4 regions of the Streptomyces sp. NPDC033221 genome follow, and region 2 is predicted to be linked to each of the others. Evidence: riboswitches for the same ligand, from Rfam matches in the RefSeq annotation. Region 2 holds a riboswitch; each other region holds the start of a gene.
What was found. Region 2 has a riboswitch for cobalamin ahead of cobN (cobaltochelatase subunit CobN). Riboswitches for the same ligand answer to the same signal wherever they lie in the genome.
Positions count from the first base shown of each region.

Region 1: linked by a shared signal. The riboswitch ahead of ACZ53K_RS21360 (prenyltransferase/squalene oxidase repeat-containing protein) and the one ahead of cobN (cobaltochelatase subunit CobN) in region 2 are both predicted to bind cobalamin.
Region 3: linked by a shared signal. The riboswitch ahead of metE (5-methyltetrahydropteroyltriglutamate--homocysteine S-methyltransferase) and the one ahead of cobN (cobaltochelatase subunit CobN) in region 2 are both predicted to bind cobalamin.
Region 4: linked by a shared signal. The riboswitch ahead of ACZ53K_RS00135 (ribonucleoside-diphosphate reductase subunit alpha) and the one ahead of cobN (cobaltochelatase subunit CobN) in region 2 are both predicted to bind cobalamin.

Region 1 is NZ_JBVIQN010000015.1:150,436-156,360, forward strand. It holds gene ACZ53K_RS21355 (SCO2322 family protein) at 1-170, opposite strand, end outside; gene ACZ53K_RS21360 (prenyltransferase/squalene oxidase repeat-containing protein) at 170-1,510, opposite strand; cobalamin riboswitch at 1,796-1,935, opposite strand; gene ACZ53K_RS21365 (MBL fold metallo-hydrolase) at 1,976-3,091, opposite strand; gene ACZ53K_RS21370 (aldehyde dehydrogenase) at 3,251-4,702, shown strand; gene ACZ53K_RS21375 (ferredoxin) at 4,711-4,992, shown strand; gene lanKC (class III lanthionine synthetase LanKC) at 5,144-5,925, shown strand, end outside.
Region 2 is NZ_JBVIQN010000008.1:247,695-253,619, reverse strand. It holds gene cobN (cobaltochelatase subunit CobN) at 1-1,882, opposite strand, end outside; cobalamin riboswitch at 1,921-2,068, opposite strand; gene cobG (precorrin-3B synthase) at 2,116-3,510, shown strand; gene ACZ53K_RS13565 (precorrin-8X methylmutase) at 3,530-4,162, shown strand; gene ACZ53K_RS13560 (precorrin-2 C(20)-methyltransferase) at 4,159-5,697, shown strand.
Region 3 is NZ_JBVIQN010000052.1:20,127-26,051, forward strand. It holds gene ACZ53K_RS39275 (hypothetical protein) at 1-433, opposite strand, end outside; gene metE (5-methyltetrahydropteroyltriglutamate--homocysteine S-methyltransferase) at 575-2,893, opposite strand; cobalamin riboswitch at 3,062-3,290, opposite strand; gene ACZ53K_RS39285 (cupin domain-containing protein) at 3,554-3,976, shown strand; gene ACZ53K_RS39290 (SDR family oxidoreductase) at 4,052-4,801, shown strand; gene ACZ53K_RS39295 (hypothetical protein) at 4,816-5,259, opposite strand; gene ACZ53K_RS39300 (DUF6973 domain-containing protein) at 5,537-5,925, opposite strand, start outside.
Region 4 is NZ_JBVIQN010000001.1:27,714-33,638, forward strand. It holds gene ACZ53K_RS00130 (TolB family protein) at 1-477, opposite strand, end outside; cobalamin riboswitch at 981-1,145, shown strand; gene ACZ53K_RS00135 (ribonucleoside-diphosphate reductase subunit alpha) at 1,304-3,739, shown strand; gene ACZ53K_RS00140 (ribonucleotide-diphosphate reductase subunit beta) at 3,742-4,812, shown strand; gene ACZ53K_RS00145 (transglycosylase domain-containing protein) at 4,981-5,925, shown strand, end outside.

The sequences.
Region 1 (5,925 bases), on a different contig from region 2:
TTGGCGGCGGGGCCGTCCCAGAAGGACCAGTAGCGGTACTCCTGGGCCTGGGCGGGCGCCGCGCCCAGGCCCGTGACCGTACCGGCCAGGACCAGGGCGCCGAGGAGGCGGGCGGAGCGGGACCGCGGCGGACGCCGCATCGGGGGCCGCCGCATCAGGGGGCGCTGCATCAGAGGTCGTTCTTCTTCCGGCGGCCGCTGAGCAGGAAGCCGACGCCCACGCACGCGACGAACACGATGCCGAAGATCCACCACACGCCGGAGCCCTGCTCGTCCTTGTCCTGCGCGTCCTTCTCGGGCGCGGCGGACGGCGCGGAGCTGCCGGCGGGCTTGGGGCCGGTGGCGTTCAGCTGCGCGACCAGGTCGGCGCCGCCGAAGTGGCGCGGGTCGGCGCCCGCGGCGTGCGCGGCGAGCACCAGCTGCGCGTACGCGGCCGGGCCGGCCTCCTTGGCCCAGTTCGCGGAGTTCTTCTCCAGCCACTGCAGCGGCTTCCGCGCGGCGGCACCGTGCCCGCCGGCGGCGAGCGCCACGACGGTGTCGGCGGTGTTGCCGACGTCGGGCTGGTCCCCGGCGCCGGGCATCGCGGACTTCAGGTGCTGGCCGCTCGCGTCGAGCACCGAGACCAGGTAGGCGGCGCCGCCCTCGGCGGCCTGCTTCGGGTCGCGCCCGGCGTCCTTGTCCTCGGCGCAGCCGAGCGGCTTGACCGGCTTGTCGGCGGTCTTGCCCGCCGGGTCCACCACGAACCCGTCACCCAGCCCGCCGAGCACGGCGGCGGCCGTGGCGTCCGCGTTCGGGGCCAGCGCGCCGTCCTTGGGCTGGAAGGCGAACGCGCCGCGCTCCCCTTCCTTCGCAGCGCAGCCGAGCTGGAAGGCGACCAGCGCGTCGTACGGGGACTTGCCGCCCTTCTGCACGGATTCCGGCTTCTGGCCCGCCGCCTTGAGCGCGCCGATCACCACGGAGGTGGAGTTGGCGTCGCTGGGGGAGCCGGCCATCGACGGCCAGCCGCCGTCGTCGTTCTGCACCGACTTCAGCCACTTCACGGCCTTCTGTACGACGTCGTCGTGCCCGCCGAGCGCGGCCAGCGCCTGTACCGCGGCACCCGTCTGGTTGGTGTCCCGCATCGTCTTCTCGTCACACGCCTTGGCCGGGTCGGCGCGGTAGGCACCGAAGGCGCCGTCGGAGCACTGCTGCCCGGCGAGCCAGTCGACGCCCGTCACCGAGGGGCGCACGCCCACGGTGCGCTGCGCGAGGAGGGCCAGCGACTGCCGCCACACGCCGTCGTACTGCGGGTCCTTGGTGCCGTACAGCCCGTCGGGCAGCTTCGACGCCTTGGCGGCCGGCGCGGGGGAGTCGGCGGCCGCCACGGGGGCACCGGCCGCGCACAGCACGGCGGCCCCGGCCAGCGCCGCGGCGGCGCGGCGCGCCAGGGCGGCGAAGGTGGGGGCCGTGGAAGCCGTGGGGGCCAGGGGAGCCCTGGGAGTCAGGGAAGCCTGGGAAGCCGTGGTGGCCATCGGGTCGGTGCCTCTCGGGTCGGTTCGCCGCGGTGGGTCTGCGGTGGGTCGGTGGCGCATGCTGCGGTGGGTGCGCAGCCGCACTCGGACGCCCCGCCGCCCGCCGATCGTGATCGGCCGCGGTGGCACCGGGCTCAGCTCCGCATACCTCGACGGTGCCGCGCACCGGTCGTCCGCGCGAGGAGGCGCGGCCTTGCGGTGGCGGGAGCCTTGGTCGTGCCCCAGCGGGTGCTCCGGCTCATCGGGCGTACGGAACCCGGTGCGGGCGGCCGGGCGCGGGACCTGCCGGAGGTCCCGGCGGCGGCCGGTGTGCCGGTGCCGTACGTCCCGATTCACGGTTGCGGGTCAGCGCCGGATTTCCACCGGCTTCCCCCGTTCGGGCACAAGATGAAATTGTCTCGCACACCTTAACCGGCGGGTAGGGGGAGCCCCGGGCACGGGCTGCCCGGGGCTCCCGTCAGCCCCTCACACCGCCCGGTACCTGACCGGCTCCGCCCCCGACGTCCCCGAGGACCCCGGCACCGCCTCCGCCAGCCCCAGCCGGACCAGCCGCCGCAGATGCGCCTCCGCCTCCGAGACCGCGATGGTCCGCGACCCGTACGGAATCCGCTCCCACGGCCGGTTCCACTCCATGGCCTCGGCGAGCTGCCACGGTGTGCGGGGTACGGCGAGCAGCGCGCGCAGCCCGGCGAGCCGCTCCTCGTGGTGGGCGAGCAGCTCGCGTACCCGGCCCGCCGCGTCCGTGAAGGCGTGCTGGTGGGCGGGGAGCACTTCGGCGGGCGCGAGCCGGGCGACGCGTTCCAGGGAGGCCAGATAGTCACCGAGGGGATCGCCGGGCGTGGCCGCTCCCGATGCCCCTCCCGACGCCTCGTCCGGGTCCTCGTACAGCCCGATGTGCGGGCTGATGCCCGGCAGCAGGTGGTCGCCGGAGAAGAGCCGGCCGTGGCCGGGCCGCCGCGCCGGATGCTCCTCCTCCAGGTGCAGGCACACATGGCCGGGCGTGTGACCGGGTGTCCAGACGGCGCGCAGCCGGCGGCCCGGCAGGTCGAGGAGCGCGCCGGGGGCGATCTCGCGGTCGGGCAGCGCGGCCCGCTGCCCGGGGAGGTCGCGTACCTGACCCTTGGCGCGCGCCCGGCGCAGGGGTGCCAGGTGGCTGTCGGGTGCGCCGGCCGCGGTCAGCTTGGCGATCAGGTAATCCAGCCACCGGCCGGGTTCGGCCTCCCGGGTGCGGCGTACGACGGCGGTGTCCGCCGCGTGCATGGCGATCCACGCGCCGGACGCCTCCCGCACGCGGGCGGAGAGACCGTGGTGGTCGGGGTGGTGGTGCGTGATGAGGACGCCGTACAGGTCGGTGACCTCGAAGCCGCAGGCGGTGATTCCGGCGGTCAGGGTGTCCCAGGCGTCCGGGTCGTCCCACCCGGTGTCCACGAGGACCGGTCCGCTGCCGGTCTCCAGGAGGTGGACGAGGGTGTGGCCGAGCGGGTTGTCCGGTATGGGGACGGCGATCGACCACACGCCGCCCCGGTGGTCGGTCACCCGGGGCCCGCCCTCCGCCGTCCCGGTCCGGGCTGCTGCCGTCATCCGCCGCACCTCCGCTTCCGCGCGGACGGGCCGCGCCCCCCGTGCCGGGCATTGCCCAGCATAACTAGAACTGGTATCAGTCCTGATGCGGCGTCAGAAACTTTTCGCACGGCCCCCGTACGTGAGCACCCACCGGTCGACCCGCAGGAGGCGGCAGCCATGAGCGCACTCGTCGAGTACGGACAGCTCTACATAGGCGGCGAGTTCGCCGACCCGGCCGGCGGCGGCACCATCGAGGTGGTCTCGCCGCACACCGAGCAGGTCATCGGCCGGGTGCCGCACGCCTCGCGGACCGATGTGGACCGGGCCGTCTCCGCCGCCCGGGCCTCCTTCGGCTCCGGGGCGTGGGCGGATGCGCCGCTCGCCGAGCGGATCGCGGTGGTCACCCGTATCAAGGACGCCTTCGCCGTACGGAGCGAGGAGATCGCCGGGGTCATCAGCGCCGAGAACGGCACCCCGTACACCTCCGGCGTGATGGTGCAGGCGCTGGCCGCGATGATGGCGTGGGACGCGGCGCTCACCGTGGCCCGCGACTTCCCGTTCGAGGAGCGCCGGGCCGGTGCGCTCGGGCCGCTGCTGGTGCGGCGCGAGCCGGTGGGCGTGGTGGCGGCCGTGGTGCCGTGGAACGTGCCGCAGTTCACCGCGGCGGCCAAGCTGGCGCCCGCGCTGCTGGCCGGCTGCTCGGTGGTCCTCAAGGTGTCGCCCGAGACGCCGCTGGACGCCTATCTGCTGGCGGACATCGCGAGCGAGGCCGGACTGCCCCCGGGCGTGCTGTCCATCCTCCCGGCGGACCGGGAGGTGAGCGAGTACCTGGTCGGGCACCCGGATGTGGACAAGGTGGCCTTCACCGGGTCGGTCGCCGCGGGCAAGCGCGTCATGGAGGTCGCGGCGCGCAACCTGACGCGGGTGACGCTGGAGCTGGGCGGCAAGTCGGCCGCCGTGATCCTGCCGGACGCCGACCTGGACGCCGCGGTGGCGGGCATCGTGCCGTACGCCTACCTGGTCAACGGGCAGGCGTGCATCGCGCAGTCGCGCATCCTGGCGCCGCGCGAACGCTACGACGAGATCGCCGAACGCTTCGCCGCCGCCGTGTCCGCGCTGCGCGTGGGCGATCCGCTGGACCCGGCGACCGAGGTCGGCCCGCTGGTCGCCCGGCGCCAGCAGCAGCGTTCGCTGGACTACATAGCCCTCGGGCAGCGCGAGGGCGCGAAGGTGCTCACCGGCGGCGGTCGGCCGAAGGGCCTGGAGACCGGCTGGTACGTGGAACCGACGCTGTTCGGCGAGGTGTCCAACGCCATGCGCATCGCCCGCGAGGAGATCTTCGGCCCGGTGATCTGCCTGCTGCCGTACGAGGACGAGGGCGAGGCGGTCCGGATCGCGAACGACTCCGAGTACGGGCTGTCCGGCTCGGTGTGGACCGCGGACACCGCGCACGGCATCGACATCGCGCGGCGGGTGCGGACCGGCACATTCTCCGTGAACACCTTCAGCATCGACATGCTGGGCCCCTTCGGCGGCTACAAGAACTCCGGCATCGGGCGGGAGTTCGGCCCCGAGGGCTTCGGGGAGTATCTGGAGCACAAGACGATCCATCTGCCGGCGGAGGGGTGAGGGACGGTATGAGCGGTACGGCGGGCAAGGGCGGGAAGGGCGCGGGGGCCGGGCCGGACGGGCCCCGCTGGCACGTGGAGGTGGACCGGGGGGCGTGCATCGGCTCCGGCCTGTGCGCGGCCACCGCGCCCGGCGGCTTCGCGCTGGACGCGGCCCGCCAGTCACACCCCGTACGGCCCGAGTGCGACGCGTCCGACGACGTGCTCGCGGCGGCCGAGGGCTGCCCCGTCGAAGCGATCACCGTGACGGACGCCGTCACGGGGGAGGCCGTCTTCCCGCCCGAGGAGTGAACACCGCGCGGTACGGGTGCGAGGCCCGCGCCCACCGGTACGTACCGTCAGTAACCCGTGAACTTCTCACGGGGACCTCATGACATCTGCGACTGTTAACGCTCCCCGGCGGCGTGGAAATCTCTGTGCCACGCCGCCGAGGGGGGAGACGATGGACAAGCGGTACGAGGTTTACTGTCTCGCCGACAGATTCTTCTACGAGACCCCGGACCGTCTGTCCGCAGGGACCGGAGCCGCATCGGGCCACGGGCCTCTGTACGAAGCGGCGCAGCGCGCCGTCCCCGAAGGGTGGCGGTGTTTCCTCTCCGGGGACTGGCTCCACGTCAATCCGGTCGACGCCGAAGGACAGCCGCGTCCCGGACTGCCCCCGCAGGGCTGGAAGATCCACGTCTCGGCCGCCACCGACAACGCCGAGAAGCTCGCCTCCCAGGTGTGGGACTACTGCGTCGCCCGGCAGATCCCGTTCAAGTTCGTGCCGGGGCCGCGCCCGCTGCACCTGCGCAACTCCAAGTACGCCGACCGCGGCGGGAGCGGCAAGTTCGCCACCATCTACCCGTCGGACGAGCGGCAGCTGCACACCGTCCTGCGGGAGCTGGGCGCGCTGCTGGCCGGCGAGCCGGGCCCGTACATCCTCAGTGACCTGCGCTGGCAGGACGGCCCCCTCTACGTGCGGTACGGCGGATTCACCCGGCGCTACTGCGTCGACGAGCACGGCAACCTGGTCGGCGCGATCGAGAACGCCGACGGCAAGCTGGTCCCCGACCGGCGCGAGCCGCGGTTCCACGTACCGGAGTGGATCGAGCTGCCGGACTTCCTCGCCCCGCAGCTCGCCGCCCGCAACTCCACCACCGTCACCGGCCTGCCGTACCAGATCGAGTCGGCGCTGCACTTCTCCAACGGCGGCGGCGTCTACCTCGGCCGCGACCGGCGCAC
Region 2 (5,925 bases):
TGGCGGAGATCGCCGCGTACTCGTCGAGCAGCTGCTCCAGGCGCGCGATGTCGCCGTACGACTCGGCACGGGCCATCGGCGGCACGAGGTGGTCGACCAGCGTGGCGTGCACCCGGCGCTTGGCCTGGGTGCCCTCGCCCGGGTCGTTGACCAGGAACGGGTAGATCAGCGGCAGGTCGCCGAGGGCCGCGTCCGGGCCGCAGGCGGCGGACAGGCCGGCGTTCTTGCCGGGCAGCCACTCCAGGTTGCCGTGCTTGCCCAGGTGCACCATGGCGTCGGCGCCGAAGCCGCCGTCCTCCTGGGAGGCGGCGATCCAGCGGTAAGCGGCCAGGTAGTGGTGCGACGGCGGCAGATCGGGGTCGTGGTAGATCGCGATCGGGTTCTCGCCGAAGCCGCGCGGCGGCTGGATGAGGATGAGCAGATTGCCGCGGCGCAGGGCCGCCAGCACGATGTCGCCGTCCGGGTTCCGGCTCCGGTCCACGAACATCTCGCCGGGCGGCGGGCCCCAGTGCTCCTCGACCTGCTCGCGCAGCTCCTGCGGCAGCGTGCCGTACCAGCGCTTGTAATCGGCGGCGGGGATGCGGACGGGGTTGCGGGCGAGCTGCTCCTCGGTGAGCCACTCCTGGTCGTGGCCGCCGGCCTCGATCAGCGCGTAGATCAGCTCGTCACCGACACCGGACTCCAGACCGGGCACGGCCTCGTCACCGAAGTCATACCCCTCCTCCCGAAGCCGCCGCAGCAGCGCAACGGCACTCGCCGGAGTGTCCAGCCCCACCGCGTTGCCGATCCGCGAATGCTTGGTCGGGTACGCGGACAGCACCAGCGCCAGACGTTTGTCGGCGGGCGCGATGTGGCGCAGCCGGGCGTGGCGTACGGCGATGCCGGCGACCCGGGCGGCGCGCTCGGGGTCGGCGACGTACACCGGCAGGCCGTCCTCGTCGGTCTCCTTGAAGGAGAACGGGACGGTGATCAGGCGGCCGTCGAACTCGGGCACCGCGATCTGGCTGGCCGCGTCCAGCGGCGACAGGCCCTCGTCGTTCTCCTCCCAGGCACTGCGCGGCCCGGTCAGGCACAGGGCCTGGAGGATCGGCACGTCCAGCGCGGCCAGCGCGCCCGCGTCCCAGGACTCGTCGTCGCCGCCGGCCGACGCCTCGGCGGGCTTGGTGCCGCCCGCCGCCAGCACGGTCGTCACGATCGCGTCGGCGGCGCGCAGCTCCTCGATCAGCTCCGGCTCGGGCGCCCGCAGCGAAGCGACGAACAGCGGCAACGGCCGCCCGCCGGCCTCCTCGATCCGCTCGCACAGCGACTCGACGAAGCCGGTGTTGCCGCTCATGTGGTGGGCGCGGTAGTAGAGCACGGCGACCAGCGGGCCGGTCGCGGCACCCGTGTCGTCCGTACGGGCCACGACCTCCGCACCGGTACGCGCCTCGGCCGCCAGGTGCTTCGAGCGCTCCAGGTGGCCCCAGGAGGGCGCGGCGGCGGGCGGCTCGAAGCCGTGACCGGTCAGCAGCACGGTGTCGGACAGGAAGCGGGCCAGCTGCTCCAGGTTGGCCGGGCCGCCGTGCGCCAGGTAGGCGTGCGCCTCGGCCGCGATGCCGATGGGGACGGTGGACGCCTCCATGAGCTGGGCGTCCGGTGCCTGTTCGCCGGTGAGCACCACGACCGGCCGGGTCTGGCCGGCCGCGAGGAGCTGGTCCAGCCCCTCCTGCCAGGCGCGCAGCCCGCCCAGCAGACGGACGACGACCAGGTCGGCGCCGTCCAGGAGCGCGGGCAGCTCCGCGAGGTCGAGGCGGGCGGGATTGGCGAGCCGGTACGGCACGGGACCGGCGGCCGCACGGGCGCTGAGCAGGTCGGTGTCGGACGTCGACAGCAGCAGGATCATTGCGGCGTCTGGCCTTCCTCGGGGTCCGCGCCCCGGGCGGTGTTCACGGACGGCGGGAGTTCCTGGCTCGCCCGGCGGTGGCCGGGCTCACAGTGGCGGGACCGCACCGGATTCTCACCGGGCTTCCTCCCTTGGCGCCGTCGATGGCGTCCGGTGGGCCAGCTGACCCACCGACCTGCATAGTAAGGGCTGCGCCCGGATGGCGGGCGGGGACCGCCCGGGCCATCGTCGGTATGCTCGCCGCCATGCCGCCCACCCCCGCGATACCCCCGCATCGGGACGAATCCCTCGTACGGGACAGCGGTGCCGCCTGCGTACGGGACCGCGGCGACGCCTGCCCCGGAGCGCTGCGGCTGCACTCCGCCGCCGACGGCGCCCTGGCCCGACTCCGGCTCCCCGCAGGCCTGCTGACGCCCCCTCAGTGCGAGATGCTGGCCGACGCCGCGGACCGCCACGGCGACGGCCACCTCTCCCTCACCTCCCGCGGCAACGCGGAGCTGCGCGGCCTCGCCGAAGACAGCGCCGCCCCCCTCGCCGACCTGCTGCGCGCCGCCGGCCTGCTCCCCTCCGACCGCCACGAACGCGTACGCAACATCGTCGCCTCCCCCCTCGCCGGACTCGACGGGCAAGGCGCGGACGGCGGCGCCGCCGTCCAGGAATGGGCCCGTGAACTGGACCTTCTCCTGTGCGCCAGCGACACGGCCCCCGCCCTGTCCGGCCGCTTCCTCTTCGCGCTGGACGACGGCCGCGGCGACACGGCCGCGCTCGGCGGCGATGTGACGTTGATCGCAGAACCCGGCGGCACGGCGCTGCTGCACGTCGGCGACGACACCGAGGCACTGCGGCTCCCCGGCCCCGACGCGCCCCGCGCGGCCCTCGCCGCCGCAGAAGCCTTCCTCTCCGTCGCCCAGGAGGCGGGCAACGGCTCCTGGCGCGTACGGGAACTGCCGCCCGGGTACGACGCCGCGGCGGTGCGCGCGTTGCTGCGTACGCGTCTCCAGGAGCCCGATTCGCAGCCGTACCCGACGGCCCCGGTGCCCTCGGCAACAGCACCCGCCCCACCCCGCCCTGGAGTGACCGTCTCCCCCGACGGCACCCACGCCCTCTCCCTCCTCGCGCCCCTCGGCCGCCTCACCACCGCGCAGCTCCGGCAACTGGCCCACGCCGCCTCCGCCGAACTGCGTATGACACCCTGGCGCGGCGTGGTCGTCCCCGGCCTGTCTCCCGAGACGGCCGGAGCCCGGCTGCGCGAACTGGCCACGGCCGGCCTGGTCACCGACCCGGCCTCCCCCTGGTACGGCCTCGGCGCCTGCACCGGCCGCCCCGGCTGCGCCAAAGCCCTGGCCGACGTACGGGCGGACGCGGTGGCCACCCTGCGCGAGGGCGGCACCGGCGGTCCCGAGGCCGGTCCCGGGCTGCTGCCCGTCCACTGGTCGGGCTGCGCCCGCCGCTGCGGCCACCCGCACGGCGAGTGGGTCGATGTCGTGGCCACCGGCGACGCCTACGAGGTGTCCGTACGGGGCACCCGGCACGGAGCGCCCGACGCGACCACCATCCCCCTGACCGACACCGACCGCCTCGCCGACGCCGTCGCGTCGGCCCGCGCGACCGACCGCACAACAACATGACCGAGGGCAACGAAGCACAGTGAGCGAGTTCGACTATGAGAAGGACGGCGCGGAGATCTACCGCCAGTCCTTCGCCACCATCCGCGCCGAGGCGGACCTCGCGCACCTGCCCGACGACGTCAGCAGGGTCGCGGTCCGGATGATCCACGCCTGCGGCATGACCGACCTCGTACGCGACCTGGCGTACTCCCCCGAGGTCGTCGCCCGCGCGAGCGAGGCCCTGCGCGGCGGCGCCCCCATCCTCTGCGACGCGAACATGGTCGCCAGCGGCGTCACCCGCAAGCGGCTCCCCGCCGGCAACGACGTGCTCTGCACCCTCGCCGACCCGTCCGTACCGGACCTGGCCAAGCGCATGGGCACCACCCGCAGCGCCGCCGCCCTCGAACTGTGGCGCGACCGCCTGGACGGCGCGGTGGTCGCCGTCGGCAACGCCCCCACCGCCCTCTTCCGCCTCCTGGAGATGATCGAGGAGGGCGCGCCCCGCCCGGCCGCCGTCATCGGCATCCCGGTCGGCTTCATCGGCGCGGCCGAGTCGAAGGACGCGCTGGCCCAGCACCCCTCGGGCCTGGAACACCTGGTGGTACGCGGGCGGCGCGGCGGCAGCGCCATGGCCGCGGCAGCGATCAACGCGATAGCGAGCGTGGAAGAGTGACCGAGCAGCACACCGCCGGCCGCACAGCCGAGCAGTCCTCCCCTGCCCCAGGACGCCTGTACGGCGTCGGCCTCGGCCCCGGCGACCCGAACCTGATGACCCTGCGCGCCGTCGACGTCATCTCCTCGGCCGACGTGATCGCGTATCACAGCGCCCGCCACGGCCGCTCCATCGCCCGCTCGATCGCCGAGCGCCACATCCGCCCGGACCACCACGAAGAATCCCTGATCTACCCGGTCACCACCGAGACGCCCGACCACCCCGACGGCTACCGAGGCGCTCTCAACGACTTCTACACCGAAGCCGCCGCCCGCCTCGCCGCCCACCTCGACGCGGGCCGCACCGTCGCCGTACTCGCCGAGGGCGACCCCCTCTTCTACGGCTCGTACCAGCACATGCACCAGCGCCTGGCCGACCGCTACGAAACCGAGGTCATCCCCGGCGTCACCTCGGTCAGCGCCGCCGCGGCCCGCCTCGGCAAGCCGCTCTGCGAAGCCGACGAGGTCCTCACCATCCTCCCCGGCACCCTCCCCACCGAGGAACTGACCGCCCGCCTGGCCGCCACCGACGCCGCCGTCGTCATGAAGCTCGGCCGCACCTTCCCCTCCGTACACCAGGCCCTCACCGACTCCGGCCGCCTCCCCGAGGCCGACTACGTCGAACGCGCCACGATGCCGGGCGAACGCACCGCGCCCCTCACCTCCGTCGACCCGGCCACCGTCCCCTACTTCTCGGTGGCCGTCGTCCCCTCCCGCATCGCCACCCCGCCCCCCGCACCTGACAGCGGCTCGGTCGTGGTCGTCGGCACCGGCCCGGCGGGCCCCCTGTGGCTCACCCCCGAATCCCGCGGCGCCCTCGCCTCGGCCACCGACCTCGTCGGCTACACCACCTACCTCGACCGCGTCCCCGTACGCCCCGGCCAGGCCCGCCACGCCTCCGACAACAAGGTCGAGTCCGAACGCGCCGAACTCGCCCTCGACCTGGCCCGCCGCGGCCGCCGGGTCGCGGTCGTCTCCGGCGGCGACCCCGGCATCTTCGCCATGGCCACCGCCGTCCTGGAAGTGGCCGCCCAGGAGCCGTACCGCTCCCTCCCCGTCGACGTCCTCCCCGGCGTCACCGCAGCCAACGCGGCAGCCGCCCGCGCGGGCGCCCCCCTCGGCCACGACTACGCGGTCATCTCCCTCTCCGACCGCCTCAAGCCCTGGGAAGTCATCGCCGACCGCCTCCACGCCGCCGCCTCCGCCGACCTGGCCCTGGCCCTCTACAACCCCGGCTCGCGCACCCGCACCTGGCAGGTCGCCAAGGCCCGCGAACTCCTCCTGGAACACCGGTCCCCCGACACCCCGGTGGTCATGGCCCGCGACGTGGGCGGCCCGACCGAGTCCGTACGCGTAGTGCCGCTGTCCGACCTCGCCCCCGAGGAGGTCGACATGCGCACGATCCTCCTCATCGGCTCGTCGCAGACGGAGTCGGTACGGCGGGACGAGGATGACCGGGAGACGGTGTGGACGCCTCGGAGGTATCCGGAGAGGTAACCGACGGAGCGACGGGCGGGTGCGGGGCACGATCCCCGGCCCGCCCGCCCCTGGACCAGTCCGTATCGAAACCCCCATCTCCCCGCACGGGCACGGGCACCACGAACCCGGCCTCCATCATGAGCGCCGTGGTGCGGTCGATGACCCATTGAGGCTGTCGCTCCGGTCCCGGAGGCTGCGGATAGCGAGGTATGAAGCCGCCGAGCCGGTCACGGCCAGGATTTCCGA
Region 3 (5,925 bases), on a different contig from region 2:
AGACGGAGACCTGGGAATCCGGCTGCCAGAACGTCCGGTAATACGGCGCGTTCGCCGCATCCTCCGGAATTTCCAGCAGGGGCACACCACGCCGCTCCAGCAGGCGCCGCAGCTTCTCGAAGCGCAGCCTGGGAGTGAAGCGCCCGTACCGGGCGCGGATCGCCTCGTCGACGCTGTCACGCCTCCGGTGGGCCAGCCTGTGCACCTGCAAAGTGAAGTGGTGACCCGACCAGGAAGCGTCGCCGCTCTCGCGGTCCCAGAAGAACTCGGGCAGGGCGTAGGAATAGCCCAGGCTGCACTCACCGAACCGGTTCTCGCCGAAGTCGGGCCCCAGGATTTCGGCGACGCGGTCGGGGGAGTCGGTGTGTCGCAGACCGAGCACGGTGCCGGTGGTGACGACGTCCAGGTAGAACGCCAGGGAATACGGGGTCAACTGCGGTTCCTCGGTGAGTTGCGGGAAGAGCAGCTTACGGGCCGTCCGCCGGGCGCCCCGGGGGACCGTCGTCTCCGGGAGGCGCCGGGCGGGTGACGGGCTGGGCGGGTGCGCCGACGCACCCACCCGGCCCGCACCGGTTCAGGACGAGGGCAGCTCCGCGCGCACGGTCCGCGCGGCCGTGACGAGGTTCTCCAGCGAAGCGCGGGTCTCGGGCCAGCCGCGGGTCTTCAGGCCGCAGTCAGGGTTGACCCACAGGCGCTCGGCCGGGATCGCGCCGAGGCCCTTGCGGAGCAGGCTCGCCGCCTCCTCGGCGCTCGGCACGCGGGGCGAATGGATGTCGTACACGCCCGGGCCGGCTTCCCGCGGGTAGCCGTGTTCGGCCAGTTCGCGGGCCACCTGCATGTGCGAGCGGGCGGCCTCCAGGCTGATCACGTCGGCGTCGAGGTCGTCGATGGCCTGGACGATGTCGCCGAACTCGGCGTAGCACATGTGCGTGTGGATCTGCGTCCGGTCCCGCACCCCGCTGGTGGTGAGGCGGAACGCCTCGGTGGCCCAGGCGAGGTAGGCGGCACGGCCGGCGGCGCGCAGCGGCAGCGTTTCGCGCAGCGCCGGCTCGTCGACCTGGATGACCGACGTGCCGGCCGCCTCCAGGTCGCCGACCTCGTCGCGCAGGGCCAGCGCCACCTGACGGGCGGTGTCGCCGAGCGGCTGGTCGTCGCGGACGAAGGACCAGGCGAGCATGGTGACCGGGCCGGTGAGCATCCCCTTGACGGGCCGGCCGGTCAGCGACTGCGCGTACCGCGTCCACCGCACGGTCATCGGCTCGGGCCGCGAGATGTCACCCGCTAGGACCGGCGGCCGGACATAGCGCGTGCCGTACGACTGGACCCAGCCGTGCTGCGTGGCGAGATATCCCGTCAGCTGCTCGGCGAAGTACTGCACCATGTCGTTGCGTTCGGGCTCGCCGTGCACGAGGACGTCGATGCCCGCTCGTTCCTGGAAGGAGATCACCTCGCGGATCTCGTCGCTGATGCGCTCCTCGTACCCGGCCGTGTCGATGCGGCCCGCCCGCAGGTCGGCCCGGGCGGTGCGCAGTTCGGCGGTCTGCGGGAAGGAGCCGATGGTGGTGGTCGGCAGCAGGGGCAGGCCCAGGTGGGCCCGCTGGGCGGTGGTCCGCTCGGCGTACGGTGCCGAACGGCGGCCGTCGGCGTCGGTGACGGCGGCGGTACGGGCCCGTACGGCGGGATCGTGGGTGATCGCGGAACCGGACCGGGACGCCAGGTTCGCGCGGTTGGCGGCCAGTTCCGCGGCGATCGCGTGGGTGCCCTGCGCGAGACCGCGGGCGAGCGTGGCGATCTCGGTGCTCTTCTGCCGGGCGAACGCGAGCCAGCGCAGCACCTGCGGGTCGATGTCGCGCTCGGCGGTGACGTCGAGCGGGACGTGCAGCAGGGAGCAGGAGGCGGCCACGTCGACCCGGTCGGCCAGGCCCAGCAGCGTACCGAGCGTGGCCAGCGACTTCTCGTAATCGTTGATCCAGATGTTGCGGCCGTTGACGACACCGGCGACCAGCCGCTTGCCGGGCAGACCGCCGACGGCGGCGAGCGCGTCCAGATTGGCCGCGGCGGCCTCGGTGAAGTCCAGCGCCAGCCCGTCGACCGGGGCCTTGGCGAGCACCGGCAGCGCCTCGCCGAGCTGGTCGAAGTACGAGGCGACCAGCAGCTTCGGGCGGTCGGTGAGGGCGCCGAGGTCACGGTAGGCGCGTTCCGCCGCGTTGAGTTCGGCCGGGGTGCGGTCCTGCACCAGGGCGGGCTCGTCGAACTGCACCCACGCGGCACCGGCCGCGCGGAGGTCGGCCAGGACTTCCGAGTAGACGGGCAGGAGCCGGTCGAGCAGCGTCAGCGGGTCGAAGTCGGCGGCGACGCCGGGAGCGGGCTTGGACAGCAGCAGGTAGGTGACCGGGCCGACCAGGACCGGGCGCGGCGTGTGGCCGAGCGCGAGCGCCTCCCGTACCTCGCCGACCTGCTTGGCGGAGTCGGTGGTGAAGACGGTGTCGGGGCCCAGCTCGGGCACCAGGTAGTGGTAGTTGGTGTCGAACCACTTGGTCATCTCCAGCGGCGCCACGTCCTGCGTGCCGCGCGCCATCGCGAAGTACCCGTCCAGGGCGTCGGCCGCGTCGGCGGCGCGGTGCCGTTCCGGGACGGCACCGACCATGACGCTGGTGTCCAGCACGTGGTCGTAGTACGAGAAGTCACCGGTCGGTACCTCGTGGAGGCCGGCGTCGGCCAGCTGCTGCCAGTTCGACCGGCGCAGGTCCCGCGCGGTCTCCTGGAGGGCGTCCGCGGTGACGCGGCCCTTCCAGTACCCCTCGACGGCCTTCTTCAGTTCCCGGTGCCGTCCCTGGCGGGGGTAGCCGTACACGGTGGCCCGTGCTGCCGCGGCTGCGGGCTTCGCTGTCACGGAACTCTCCTTCGCGAGCGTGATCTTCTCCGAGCCCCGGTGACGGGACGAGAACGCGAAGGAATGACGCGCCGGGCGAGCCGTGGAGCGTCCGATGACACCCATGCCCGCCTGCCATGACACGCCGACCCGCCCTCGAAGGTCACCGGAGGTGTCCGCGCACGTATGGACGCGCGCGGGCAACGGGCAGGTCTTCGGACTCGCGGGCGCGCCTGCCGGATCATCGTCCGGCGGGCACCTACTGGCCGTCGCTTCCCGGATCCGCGGCCCGGATCCAGTGCGTATGACGGCGGTCGTTCCCGCTCACCGCTGCGGGGCAGTCCCGGATTCCCACCGGGTTCCCTCTTGCGACGCGTCTGCCTGGCGGGCAGGGCGAACCAGCTGCACCGGACAGCGTAGATCGCGCGCACCCCGTACGGACACCCCTGTTCACATGGTGGTACGGGAGATGAGACGCGCGGGGCACGGGCCGCCCCCCCCCCGGACGCTCCCGTACCGCGTCCCGGATGTGTCCGGATCGGCGCTCACCGCGCATGCCGGGGCTCTGAACAATGGAACCCTTCCCGGCCGTACCGTGCACCGCCCGGACCGTCCACCGGAGTCCGCCGCCTTACACGGGGCCGGCACCGCGCCACCGGCACCGCAGGAGGAGGACCCGCCATGCCCGGCACCCACGAGCACCCGCACTCGGAGGCATGGAAGACCGCGCTCACCGTGCTGCAGGAGGTCGCCCCGCCCGCCATCCCGGAGGGCGCGCACGTGTCGACCGTCGAGATCGAATATCCGCCCGGCGACCGGGGCGCCCCGCCGCACCGCCACCCCGGGCCGGCCTTCGGCTATGTGCTGGAGGGCGAGATGCGCTTCGAGCTGGAAGGCGAGCCGGAGCGCATCGTCCGTGCCGGGGAAGCGTTCTGGGAGCCCGGCGGCGACGTCATCCACTACCAGGACGGCAACGCCCGCAGCGACACGCGCCTGCGCTTCGTCGTCACCATGCTCTGCGTGCCGGGACAGCCCATGCTCGTCCTGGTCGACGATGACGAACTGAAGCGGCGCGCCCACCTGCGCGCGTCCCGGCAGCCCTGACGCGTTCCCGCCGTCCAGGCCTCTTCGAACATCTTCAGTTGCCTTCAGTCGCCTCCAGCGCAAGGAGTACGCGAAGTGAAGATCGTGGTCATCGGAGGCACCGGCCTCATCGGCAGCAAAGTGGTCGCCAAGCTGAACGAGCGCGGACACGAGGCGGTGCCCGCGGCACCCGGCACGGGTGTCAACACCCTGACCGGCGAGGGCCTCGGCTACGCGCTGGCCGGGGCCCAGGTGGTCGTGGACGTCGCCAACTCGCCCTCCTTCGAGGAGTCGGCGGTGCGGGAGTTCTTCACCACCTCCACCCGCAACCTGCTGGCCGCCGAAGCTGCGGCGGGCGTGACGCACCACCTGGCGCTGTCGATCGTCGGCATCGAAGGCCTGCCCGACAACGGCTATTTCCGGGCGAAGGTGGCTCAGGAACGCCTGATCAAGCAGGGGCCGATTCCCTATTCGATCGTCCGGGCGACGCAGTTCTTCGAATTCGTCCGGGGCATCGCCGACACCGCCACCGACGGCGACACCGTGCGCGTACCGCAGGTGCTTTTCCAGCCGATGGCGGCCGAAGACGTCGCCGAGGCGGTGACCAGGGCCGCGGTGGACGCCCCGCTGAAAGGCGTCACCGAGGTGGCCGGGCCCGAAGTGACCCGCTTCGACGAACTCATCGCCCGGGCACTGCGCGCGTGGAACGATCCGCGCACGGTCGTCGCCGACCCGCACGCCCTGTACTTCGGCTCCGAACTCACCGAACGCAGCCTCGTCCCCGACGAAGGCAGCGCCCGGCTGGCCACCACCCGCTTCGACGACTGGCTGCGGACTTCCTCCTGAATACGGCCGCGGGGCTATTCAGTCAACGTCACGACATTGTGGTCGGGCCCTCCTGATATCCGCACGCTCTTCGACCAGCTCCCGCCTTTGCCGTTGGTCGGCGCGTTGGCGTCGAGCTGCACGGCCCGCACCGCTTCTCCGCCCTTGCTGAACACCCACAGCGAAGGGCCCGTGTACGACGTGGCGGCGGCCTCCCATTCGACGGGGTCGCCCACGGCATCGGAGATCTCGCCGTCATCGGTGCCGTAGTCGAACACCCGGACCTGATCCCATGAGAAACCGGTCAGCTCCGCCAGCGGCGCCGGGGCGCCCTCCACCGCCGCGTCCAGCTTCCGCTGAAGGGCCTGATCCGTGGTGCTGACCAGCGGCGTCTCCCCGCCGAGCGCCCACCAGCCCGCCCCCAGCCCCGCGGCCACCCCGAGCCCGGCCCATGCCACTCGTCTTCGTGCCGTGCGCACCTGTCGCCTCTCCCCGTTCCACTTCGTCCCGCCGGCGGTGCGTGCTCTGTCGGATCTAGGGCGCTTCTGATGGATCTCCGCGGCGTCGCGACTCCCCCAGCTACCGCTGGGAGGTGCCCCCAGGCACGCACCCTCGCCGCACGGCGCAAAGGGACAGGTGGCTCCGCCACATGACCCTTCACACCGCACTCCCCCTAGCTCTTCGAGCAGGGGGGACCCCCAAGCGCACGCACCGAACGCCGCTCGGTGTCCTCCACGGAGATCCATCAGAAACGCCCTAGTCGTCCGCCCCGGGAGCGTCCGGATTCCGCCCTTCGTCGGGCGCGCCGGGCACCTTGTTGGTGTGCCCGTGCCGTCCGATCTCCACCTTGTCGCTGGGTACGAGTTTCCCGTCGCGGTCGATCACCACGGTCTTCCCGCCCTGCACCGCCTCCTGAATCTTCGCCGCCAGCTCGGCCGGGCTGGCGGTCGGGTTGTTCAGCGCGATCCGGCGGCCGATCTCGTTGTTGTGGAGGTCCATGGATTCGCGGTCCGACGGGTTTCCCGGCAGCCGTTCGTGTGCCGTGCCGTACCGCTCCGCCCAGTCCATGCCGAACCGCTGAGCCATCAGGGCGTTCCAGTACGCATGTCTGAAGGCGTCCATGTGCCCGTCGTTCTTGTCCTCGG
Region 4 (5,925 bases), on a different contig from region 2:
CGCCTGGGTGCCGTCGCTCGCCACACTCACCCGTTTCACCGTTCCCGCCTGCACATCGTGGACGAAGATGTCCAGGCGTTCGTTGGTGTCGCCGGGCACCAGGTCCGGGCGGTGGGAGCCGAAAGCGAGGCGGTGGCCGTCGCCGCTGAGGGCGAAGTTCTGGACCCCGTATCCGTACGGGGACTTCCCGGCGCCCGCGGTGGGGCTCACGGTGCGCCCGGTGCGGCGGTCGTGGACGAAGACGTCGCCCTCGCCGTTGGTGTCGCCGGGGACCAGGTTCGTCGCGCTGGAGTAGAAGGCCACATACCGCCCGTCGGCGCTGATCTCGGGCGAGCCGGAGAGGGCGTCGCCGCGGGTGCCGTCACTGGCGACGCTGACCAGGTCGACCTTTCCCGTCCGTAAATCCTTGACGTAGACGTCCTGTTCGCCGTTGGCGTCCGCGGGTCCCAGGTTGGTGGCTTCCGAGGTGAATGCCACGAACCGCCCGTTCGCACTGAGTCGTGGATCTCCTGAAAAACCGTTTCCCTGCGTCCCGTCCGCGGCGACGCTGACCCGCTCGGTGGCCGGAGCCGCCCGCCCCGCGGCGGCCGCCGACGACACCGGCAGCACCCCCGCCACCACGCACGCTCCCGCCATCAGCCCCACGACTCGCCCGGCGCCACACGCCGTACCGCTTCTTCGCATGCTTCCCCCCTCGCACAAGGCCCCCACCCGCCCCGCCGGCCGACGGAGCAAACAAGGAGCCAATACGTTTCAGGAGCCCCGGTCAACGCATCAGGGACATTCCGCGCCACCAATACGCCCCCTGCATCAACCCCCGTCCACGCCGCCCCGAACGGCCCGGGAACGGCCCCGGAACACCCCGGAAACGGCTCCACGGCGGCCTCGTGTCACCCTCCCGTAGGCCCCCGAACACCCCTGGGAACGCGCCCGGATCAGCCGCCGAATACCACGGCTCCGGACAACCCCGCGCCAACGCGACACAAGATATGGGGGTGGGTGCACGAGGCGGCACAAGATGTATGCTCGTGCTCGCTGTCGTCGCAGGGGAATCCGGTGCGAATCCGGAACTGTCCCGCAACGGTGTACGAAGTGCGCAAACCGCACTCGTGAGTCCGAAGACCTGCCCACAGTACGCCCGCGCCAGGACCGGCGCGGTCGTCGATACGTCCGGGTCTCGCGGGTTGGACCGGTGGACGCTGCGCGGTGTGCCCGCGCGCCCCTTGCCGTGCCGGGGGTGCCGCACGCCCGCACGCGCCCTCCTGCCCTCCCCAGGCCCCCGCCGAGTGAGGGAGAGCAGCACGTGACCATCGCGCCAACGGAGCCAGCAGCCGAGCAGGTCGTGCAGCCCGCGAAGGGCACGCGGCCCCAGCAGGGCACCGGCGGCCAGGCCACGGACGGCCCCGGCACCGCCCTGCTGCGCACGCTGACCGACCTCACCGCCGACCTGCCCGCCACCGACCCGGGCAAGATCGCCGCCGCCGCGCTGCGCGGCCGCCACCCCGGCTCCGACGAGGCCGAACTGCGCTCGCTGGCCATGGAGGCCGCGGCCGGCCTGATCGGCGACGAGCCGCAGTACTCCAAGCTGGCCGCCCGCCTGCTGACCCGCGCCATCGCGGAGGAGGCGGCCGCGGAGGGGGCGGTCGCCTTCTCCGCCTCCGTCGCCACCGGCCACCGCGAGGGCCTGATCGCCGACGGCACGGCGGAGTTCGTACGCACCCACGCGGTCCGCCTGGACGCGCTGGTCGAAAACTCCCTGGCGGACGGCGCGGACGACCGCTTCGGCTACTTCGGCCTGCGCACCCTGCACTCCCGCTACCTGCTGCGCCACCCGATCACCCGCCAGGTCATCGAGACCCCGCAGCACTTCCTGCTGCGCGTGGCCTGCGGCCTGGCCGAGGACCACAGCGAGCGGGCCGTGGCCGACGTCGCCGAGCTGTACCGCCTGACCAGCACCCTGTCGTACCTGCCGTCCTCGCCGACGCTGTTCAACTCCGGCACCCGGCACCCGCAGATGTCCTCCTGCTACCTGCTGGACTCCCCGCTGGACGAGCTGGACTCGATCTACGACCGCTACCACCAGGTGGCGCGCCTGTCGAAACACGCGGGCGGCATCGGCCTGTCGTACTCCCGGATCCGGGCCCGCGGCTCGCTGATCCGCGGCACCAACGGCCACTCCAACGGCATCGTGCCGTTCCTGCGCACCCTGGACGCCTCGGTCGCGGCCGTGAACCAGGGCGGCCGGCGCAAGGGCGCCGCCTGCGTCTACCTGGAGACCTGGCACGCGGACCTGGAGGAGTTCCTGGAGCTGCGCGACAACACTGGCGAGGAGGCCCGGCGCACCCACAACCTGAACATCGCGCACTGGATCCCCGACGAGTTCATGCGCCGCGTCGAGGCCGACGCCGACTGGTCGCTGTTCTCCCCCAGCGACGCGCCCGAGCTGGTGGACCTGTACGGCGACGAGTTCGACGCCGCGTACCGCACGGCGGAGGCCGAGGGCCGCTACGTCAAGCAGGTCCCGGCCCGCGTCCTGTACTCGCGGATGATGCGCACCCTCGCGCAGACCGGCAACGGCTGGATGACCTTCAAGGACGCCGCCAACCGCACCGCCAACCAGACCGCCGAGCCCGGCAAGGTCGTGCACTCCTCCAACCTGTGCACCGAGATCCTGGAGGTCACGGACGACGGCGAGACCGCCGTCTGCAACCTCGGCTCGGTCAACCTCGCCGCCCACCTCGGCGACAACGGTGAGATGGACTGGGAGCGACTGGACGCCACGGTCCGTACCGCGGTGACCTTCCTCGACCGCGTGGTGGACATCAACTTCTACCCGACCGAGCAGGCCGGCACCTCCAACTCCCGCTGGCGCCCGGTGGGCCTGGGCCTGATGGGCCTCCAGGACGTCTTCTTCCGGCTGCGGCTGGGCTTCGACTCGCCCGAGGCGCGGGAGCTGTCCACCCGCATCTCCGAGCGGATCATGCTCGCGGCGTACGAGGCGTCCGCCGACCTCGCCGAGCGGCACGGCCCGCACCCGGCCTGGTCCGCGACCCGTACGGCCCGCGGCGTGCTGCACCCGGACCACTACCCGAACGCCGAGCCGCGCTGGGCCGACCGGTGGACGGCGCTGCGCGCCCGTATCGCGGCGACCGGCATGCGCAACTCGCTGCTGCTGGCCATCGCGCCGACCGCCACCATCGCGTCCATCGCGGGCGTGTACGAGTGCATCGAGCCGCAGGTCTCGAACCTGTTCAAGCGCGAGACGCTGTCGGGCGAGTTCCTGCAGGTCAACGCGTACCTGATCGAGGAGCTGAAGGCGCTGGGCCTGTGGGACGCGCGCACCCGTGACGCGCTGCGCGAGGCCAACGGCTCAGTGCAGGAGCTGGACTGGATTCCCGCCGAGACCCGCGAGCTATACCGCACGGCCTGGGAGATCCCGCAGCGCGCGCTGATCGACATGGCGGCGGACCGTACGCCCTACCTCGACCAGAGCCAGTCGCTGAACCTGTTCATGGCGTCCCCGACCATCGGCAAGCTCAGCTCGATGTACGCGTACGCCTGGAAGCGCGGCATCAAGACCACGTACTACCTCCGCTCGCGGCCGGCGACCCGTATCGCCCAGTCCGCGCGCGGCACGGGCGGGGGCGCGCAGACCGCTCCCGTCCCCGCTCAGGCGGCCGATCCCGAGGCCGTCGCCTGCTCCCTGGAAAACCCCGAGTCCTGCGAGGCATGCCAGTAATCATGACTACCGCACCCGAGAAGAACACGCCCGAAACGTCCGCCGCCGCCTCGCACACCGCCACCACCGGCAGCAAGAACCTCCTCGACCCGGGCTTCGAGCTGACCCTGCGCCCGATGCGCTACCCGGACTTCTACGACCGCTACCGGGACGCGATCAAGAACACCTGGACGGTGGAGGAGGTCGACCTCCACTCCGACGTGGCCGACCTCGCCAAGCTGTCGCCCGGTGAGCAGCACATGATCGGCCGGCTCGTCGCGTTCTTCGCGACCGGCGACTCGATCGTGGCGAACAACCTCGTCCTGACGCTCTACAAGCACATCAACTCCCCCGAGGCGCGGCTGTACCTGAGCCGACAGCTGTTCGAGGAGGCCGTGCACGTCCAGTTCTATCTGACGCTGCTGGACACCTACCTGCCCGACCCGGAGGACCGCGCCGCCGCGTTCGCCGCGGTGGAGAACATCCCCTCCATCCGTGAGAAGGCCGAGTTCTGCTTCAAGTGGATGGACTCGGTCGAGTCCATCGACCGCCTGGAGTCGAAGGCGGACCGCCGCCGCTTCCTGCTGAACCTGATCTGCTTCGCGGCCTGCATCGAGGGCCTGTTCTTCTACGGTGCCTTCGCGTACGTGTACTGGTTCCGCTCGCGCGGCCTGCTGCACGGCCTGGCGACCGGCACCAACTGGGTCTTCCGCGACGAGACCATGCACATGGAATTCGCGTTCTCGGTCGTGGACACGGTGCGCGCGGAGGAGCCGGAGCTCTTCGACGATGAGCTGGAGGGCCAGGTCACCGACATGCTGAAGGAGGCCGTCGAGGCGGAGCTCCAGTTCGGCCGTGACCTGTGCGGCGACGGCCTGCCGGGCATGAACACCGAGTCGATGCGCGAGTACCTCCAGTGCGTCGCCGACCAGCGTCTGCAGCGCCTGGGCTTCGCTCCGGTGTACGGCTCGGAGAACCCGTTCTCCTTCATGGAGCTGCAGAACGTCCAGGAGCTGACGAACTTCTTCGAGCGGCGCGCCTCGGCCTACCAGGTCGCCGTCGAGGGCTCGGTCTCCTTCGACGACGAGTTCTGATCCGGCGCGTTCCGCGCAGTCGGACGGTGCCGGCCCGCGTTCGCGGACCGGCACCGTCCGCTTCTTTATGTCCGCCGGATGTCCGACGAATCCGGACCGGATTTGATGAGTCGATGACAACGTGCGGGCGACGGCAACCCTGCCCGTACTCGCCTGCTCTCCCCTTGCATGAAGGGCAGCGAGCAGCCGAAGAAACGGTTCATCGACTATCCCCGCAGGGGCCGCGGCGGCTGGCGCCGCTGGCTGCCGTCCTGGAGACAGCAGCTCGGCGCCGCCGCCGTCGGCACGGCCGGGCTCGCCGGGCTCTTCGTCTTCGTGTACGCACAGGTCGACATCCCGGACGAGAACGCCGCCTCGCGCCAGGAAGCCACCGTCTACTACTGGGCGGACGGCAGCCAGATGGTGAGCGAAGGCGCCGTCAACCGGCAGAACGTCACCCTCGCCCAGGTGCCCGACTCCGTCGAACACGCCGTCATCGCCGCCGAGAACGCGAGTTTCTACTCCGATTCCGGCGTCTCGCTCTCCGGCATCGCCCGCGCCGCGGTGAACATGGCCGGCGGCCAGGAAGCCCAGGGCGGTTCCACCATCACCCAGCAGTTCGTGAAGAACACGTACCTCTCGCAGGACCAGACCCTCAAGCGCAAGGTGAAGGAATTCTTCATCGCGCTGAAGCTGGACAACCGCAAGTCGAAGTCGGAGATCCTGCAGGGATACCTCAACACCAGTTACTTCGGGCGCCATTCGTTCGGCATCCAGGCCGCCGCGAACGCTTACTACGGCATCCCCGCCAAGAGCCTGGACCCCAGCCAGGGAGCGGCGCTGGCCGCCCTGCTCAAGGGCGCCGAGCAGTACGATCCGGCGCTCGGCGAGGCCAACCACAAGCGCGCCGTGGAGCGTTGGAAGTGGATTCTGGACCGCGAGGTGGAAACCGGAGTGATGAGCCGGGAGGAGCGCGCCCGCTACACGCGGTTCCCCGAGCCGAAGAAACCGGTCACCCCGACCAGCCAGAAAGGCCAGACCGGCTATCTCATCGACGCCGCGAAGAAATACCTCCGCAGCCGTACGGACCTGACCGACCGCGATCTGGCCCGCGGCGGATACCGCGTCCACACC